One region of the Staphylococcus pseudoxylosus genome, then DNA from elsewhere that is predicted to be linked to it. Evidence: riboswitches for the same ligand, from Rfam matches in the RefSeq annotation. Region 1 holds a riboswitch; the other holds the start of a gene.
The links. A riboswitch is a leader RNA that binds a small molecule or an ion and turns the genes downstream of it on or off. The one in region 1 is predicted to bind thiamine pyrophosphate.
Positions count from the first base shown of each region.

Region 2: another riboswitch for thiamine pyrophosphate. It lies ahead of LG295_RS09515 (ECF transporter S component); the one in region 1 lies ahead of LG295_RS08495 (3-oxoacyl-ACP reductase).

Region 1 is NZ_CP085024.1:1,782,525-1,785,747, reverse strand. It holds gene LG295_RS08500 (LLM class flavin-dependent oxidoreductase) at 1-897, opposite strand, end outside; gene LG295_RS08495 (3-oxoacyl-ACP reductase) at 919-1,671, opposite strand; TPP riboswitch at 1,783-1,881, opposite strand; gene rpsP (30S ribosomal protein S16) at 2,101-2,367, shown strand; gene rimM (ribosome maturation factor RimM) at 2,610-3,116, shown strand; gene trmD (tRNA (guanosine(37)-N1)-methyltransferase TrmD) at 3,116-3,223, shown strand, end outside.
Region 2 is NZ_CP085024.1:1,985,170-1,988,392, reverse strand. It holds gene LG295_RS09520 (ABC transporter ATP-binding protein) at 1-1,365, opposite strand, end outside; gene LG295_RS09515 (ECF transporter S component) at 1,378-1,953, opposite strand; TPP riboswitch at 2,033-2,134, opposite strand; gene graF (glycopeptide resistance-associated protein GraF) at 2,499-2,633, opposite strand; gene auxA (lipoteichoic acid stability factor AuxA) at 2,874-3,223, shown strand, end outside.

The DNA.
Region 1 (3,223 bases):
AGCTGTATCAACTTCTAAAGATTTATCGAGTTGTTGTTTTTTGGCATAAGCTTCTTCATATGATTGTCCAACGTACGTTACTAAACCAGGGAATACTTTCAAGCTATTTTCAGACTTTCCTTGTTGTATTAATTTTTGGTTTAATCTTTTTTTAAAATTAGTTGCTTGATCAAAATTCCAAGCCACAGCATAGACTGCATCTGCGTATTTAGTTGCCAATTCGATACCAGGATCTGATGCACCGGCTTGCATTGCAATTGGTTTTCCTTGAGGGCTACTTGGTGTTGTCAATGGTCCCTGTACACTGAAGTGTGAACCTTTATGATGGATAGCATTGATTGCAGAATTATTAATTAAACTATTGTCTTCTTTATTATGTAAAAAGTCATCCACACTCCAAGATTCAAGTAATCGATTCATCACTTGAGCGAATTCATCTGCTTTTTTATAGCGTGCTTCGTGTTCAGGTAAGTGATCCATACCATGGTTCGCAGCTTCCAAATCTGTCATTGAAGTGACTAAATTCCAACCAGCGCGGCCTTGGCTAATGTGGTCAACACTCAATAGTTGTCTAGCCGCTGTAAAAGGGTTAGAAAATGTGCTGGATATAGTAGCAACTAGTCCAACATGTTGTGTAACTTGTGATATCGCTGTTAAATTAACTAGAGGATCGAACCAAAATGCAGGCATATCACTTTTAGAATTAGCTGGAAACGATTGATTGTCAGCGAAAAATATAGCATCAAATAAGCCTTGTTCTGCAATTTTTGCTAACGACTGATAATACGTAATATCACCAATACGTTCAATGCTTGAATGGGGCATGCGCCATGCAGCCTGATGGTGACCACATCCATAGATGAGTACACCGATGTTGAGATGTTGTGTTTGTGTCATAGAATCCATCGCTCCTCCTTATTAATTCATTGTTAAGCCGCCGTCGACTGTAAAGTTCTGACCTGTAATGCCATCAGATTGATCTGATACGAGATACGCGACCATATTAGCTACATCTTGTGGTGAGGTAACATTTTTGAGAGGTGTTGTTTGCGCAATTAAATCAAAGACCTCAGTTGATGTCGTTGCACTTGCATCGGTTGTTTTTAACAAACCGCCAGATACTACGTTTGATGTGATACCATATTGTCCTAATTCGGCAGCCAAATTACGTGAAAATCCAATTAATCCAGCTTTAGCTGTGGTATATTCATGATAAGGGACAACAGGATTTTGAAATAAATTCGTACCTATTGAGATGATTTTACCTTTTTGTCTTTGAATGAATTGAGGTATAGCGCTTTGACATATATTGAAAGCCGCTTTTAATGTGCCATCAATTTGTTGCTGGTAATCTTCCCATGTAAGATCTGCAAATGCTTTTTGTTCAACAGGATCAAATTTAAATCCAACTAGGGCATTATTAATTACCACATCTATCTGACCAAAATATTGTGTAGCTTCATCAACTAATCTATCAATTTCATTTCGTTTTGTCACATCTGCTTGTACAGCGATAGCTTGTCGAGTTCCAATTTCATCAACAAGCTTTTGTGCAGCATGTTCACTTTTATGATAGTTTATAACTACGTTATGGTCATGCTGAGCTAGTGTTTTTACTATAGCTGCACCTAATCCACGGCTACTGCCAGTTACTATGACGTTTTTTTTCATTATATACACTCCTTCATTTTCAATAAAAAAATACACAACCCTTCAGAAAGAAAGTTGTGTATTAGAAATATCAACATATGTATAAAAAGTGCTTCAAAAAGCTTTTGAAATATGCTTGATTTCACACTTTCCTCCGCTAGTTCAAACTAGATCAGGTTCAAAGGGTTTGAGTTAGACTCATCTCAGTTAGAAACACCCCTAGTGCATTTAGTTATTTAATTTAATTTAATTTCAATGTATATTTTTTAGTGAATAATGTCAAGTTTAGGATAATTTAAGATTTTATACGATGTCATTTTGATTTGAAAAAAAGAAATTGGCGGAATGTTGAAATTGGTAAAGAAGAAACTCTTTACAAAGTTGAAGATTACTGTTATTATTATTTCTTGTAGAAAATAAAAACTATGAAAATTAAAGGAGCGAATATAAATGGCAGTTAAATTACGTTTAACACGTTTAGGTTCAAAAAGAAATCCATTCTATCGTATCGTAGCAGCTGATGCTCGTGCACCACGTGACGGTCGTAATATCGAACAAATCGGTACTTACAACCCTAACAATGTCAATGCACCAGAAGTTAAAATCGACGAAGAATTAGCACTTAAATGGTTAAAAGATGGTGCAAAACCAACTGATACAGTTCGTAATATTTTATCAAGAGAAGGTATCTTGAAAAAATTTGATGAGCAAAAATAATTTTCAACCTAATATACATTCTGTATATTTGTAAGAGTACCTCGAGAGGTGCTCTTTTTTTATTGTGAAATATCCAATATAATTCAATAATAATGAAAAATGGCGATATATCATAGAGCCTTTATTTTTTAAATGTAATGAGTCACAGTGATCGAACTTACGTGTTATAATGAGCTAATAAAATAGCGAAGATACATAATTAAAGATAACAGAAATAGTCAAATTATTTTGGAGGAACATATATGAAAGTTGAAGTAGGGAAGATTGTAAATACACATGGAATAAAAGGAGAAATTAAGGTGAAATCTAATTCAGATTTTACCGATATACGTTTTCAACCCGGGGAAATCGTTGAGATCGAACGTAAAGACAAAGAATCATTAACATTTACAATTTCATCATATAGAATGCATAAAGGACTTCATATGTTAACATTTGAAGGAATCAATAATATTAATGATATTGAGCATTTAAAAGGTGAAACGTTAGTTCAAGAACGTGACCATGAAGAAATTGAATTAGGTGAACATGAATATTATTATTCAGATATTATTGGTTGTACGGTCTTCGATGAAGAAGATACGCCAATTGGTCGTGTGATAGAAATTTTTGAAACAGGTGCCAATGATGTTTGGGTTGTTAAAGGGGATAAAGAATATTTAATACCTTATATTGCAGACGTAGTTAAAGAAATTGATGTCGAAGGTAGACGTATTCAAATCTCACCTATGGAAGGATTGTTAGATTAATGAAGATTGATTATTTAACTCTATTTCCAGATATGTTTAATGACGTGTTAAATCATTCTATTCTGAAGCGTGCTCAAGAAAAAGATGTGTTACAAGTCAATACTGTA
Region 2 (3,223 bases), 200 kb from region 1:
TAAATGGAGTCTTCGTGTTGGATAACGAGATATGATTTCTGAATCATGTGTCACCATAATAATAGTTTGACCACTAGCTACACGTTGTTGAAATAATTTTATTAAATTAAATGTATTATGGCTATCGAGACCAAATGTAGGTTCATCAAGTAATATGAATTCAGATGATGAACTTAGTGCAATTGCAACACTTAAGCGTCTCTTTTGACCGATTGAAAGTTCATAAGGATGTTGAGATTTTACGGATAGCAAATTAAGTGTTTTCAACATTGATTCAGTCTGAGTAGCAGCTTCTTGTTTAGAATTAAATTTATTTTTATATTGAATATGAATTTCATCATAAACGGAAGAGGTAATGAATTGTAATTCTGGATTTTGATAAACTAAATACATATATTTAGCAGCTACTTTAATTTTATTGAAAGAACGATTATTCAATAACATACGTCCTTCATATTTAATTAATTGCATCATTGATTCGAGTAATGATGTTTTTCCAGAGCCATTTGCGCCTGTAATTGTAATCCATTCTCCAGTACCTACATTTAATTGAGGGATATTAATAAGATTACGTTTACCACGTTTTATGGTTACATGATCAAATTCAAGGTCTAAGTTTGAGCAGCTGCTATTGAAATGCATAGTTGGTGGGGCATATTGCCATGCATTAGGGTGCCAAACACCATACTCTGTTAACAAATCTTCATGTTCATTCAAAATTTCATGGGGCGTGTTATCAGCAATAATGTCCCCTTCATAATTTAATAAGATGACACGATCCATATGTTGCCATATATGATTTACTTTATGTTCGACAATGACCACTGTTTTATCTTGCCATAGGGATTTAATTTTACCCCATAGTTCTGCAGTCGATTCAACATCCAACATTGCAGTAGGTTCATCTAAAAACAAGGTTTTCGACTGTTGTAATATCGTTTCTGCAATTGCTAATTTCTGTTTCATACCGCCACTTAGCTGATTAATGTATTGATTTTTATCCACTTTTAAATCGACGGCTTTTAATGCATGATCTATACGTTCATCCATTTCGTGACGAGGGATTTGTTGATTTTCTAAAACAAATGCTAATTCTTCGTCAACTTTAGGCATACAAAATTGACTATCCGGATCTTGAAAGATAACACTACTGGAATTATCGATAATCAATTCATCATATTTGATAGGTAAATCAATAAGATTTGGTACAATACCACTTAATACATTTAATAAAGTGCTTTTGCCAGAACCTGATGGTCCTAATAATAGTACTTTTTCGTTTTCTTTGATTTGGAGTGTTAAATGATCAAATATCTTTTTCTTACCGTTTGGATATTTTAATCGTAAATTTTTTGTAGCTATCAACGTGATTGCTCCTTATAAATTATCATAGTCACTTTCTGTGGCAGGTCTGAACAATTTGGTTACACCCGTTTGATCCAATGCTTTTACTATATAGTAGGATATTAGGCCGGCAACGACGATTCCGCTTATAAGTCTAAAGCCGATATATAACGCTAGATTCCAACCGGCAACTTCACCTAAATAACCATAAGCAAAGTCTAAAGGCAATGTTGAAATAGAAGCTAAGAGACCAGCGAGCATTGCGACCATTGCTGAACGAGATTTATATCTGAAAATAGCAAATATAATTTCACATGCTAAACCTTGTAATAAGGCATAGACCATAGTTGCAATATCAAAACGACCCATGACAATAGTTTCTCCGGCACCAGCAGCAAATTCGGCTAATATTGCAATACCAGCTTTAGGGATAATAAGGTATGCGACGATAGCAGCCATGAACCAAGCACCATATGTTAATTCTTCAAAATGTAACCCTGTAACTTGTAACGCTTTATATACAAAATTCCAAATGTTGTAAATGATTGCAAAAACAACAGCAATGAGCACAGTTACTAGAATCTCTGAAAGCTTTAATCCTTTTGACATAATAAATCCTCCTAATATAAAAACGCACAACCTTCTAGAAAGTTGCGCGTTAACATATAGGCATACAAATACCTGAAAATAGGTGATTAGTACACTTTCCTACGCTAGTTTCATCTAGATCAGGTTCAAAGGGTTTGAGGGTATACCTCATCTCAGTCACAAAACACCCCTAGTGCGAATGATTAATTTAAATTTAACTATAATGTATGACTTTTAAGGGATAATGTCAAGACTGCCCCTTAAATTTAATATATTACATATGTACTTTACTTCCATATAGGTTAATAATTATTTCGCCTTAATCAAACTAAAAATTGTTCATACAAAAGGAGGTAAGCTATTTTATTTGTATCCAATTGCATGACTTCACAATGTATATGGTGTATTTCTAAAGATATTGTTTTCACACATATAATACCTATCCAATGTAAGGGTAATAAAAAATTACACTAAAGATGAGACTGGTTCATTTATTATGAACCAGTCTCACTTGTCGGATTTACATTTATATTTTAAAGCATGTGATACCTATATTATTGAAACATTTAGTCTAATGAATCTTGTACATTCTTTTTGGTTTCTTCTGTACTATCTTCAGCAGTTTCCTTCTTATCTTTTAATTTATCTTCTGCTTCTTTTGCTTGTTCTGCGGCTTTTTTGTTTAATTCTTCTTTGCTCATAGATTAAACACTCCTTTTAAATTATATGACTTCTATAAAATATATACCACAACATAAAAAAATCAAACAAAACTGGTGATTTAGATTTTAGTCTTAGTTATAATCAATTTATTGTTTAATTGAATGGTATAAGTGGAAAGTTGACTATACATCGATTTATATCATACTATGGACGTATTTATTAAATTGTTAAAGACAAGAACTAAATGTTAATATATAATAACTTTTGAGGTGAATGGTATGTCTTTTTTGAAGAAACACGCTGAGATATTATATAGTTATATTATAGGCATCGTTTCGCTTTTCACAGGTCTCATCATTTTAATCAATTTACCTTTAATTGATAAATTAAATAACAAGGGGAAAATTGATCTACATATTCATAATGTATGGGATTTTATAAACGCATTTTTTGGTGAAATAATTAGGGTGATAAGCAATTATATTGGGAACTTCCCGGTATTTAGTGCCATTATAATCATTTTATTTGGTATTGGTGTTGTTTTGCTTGGTTTTACTCTATTTAGAACAACAAGATACGACTATGATATTTCAATATTCTTTTTAGTTGTTGGTATATTGTTCTTTAT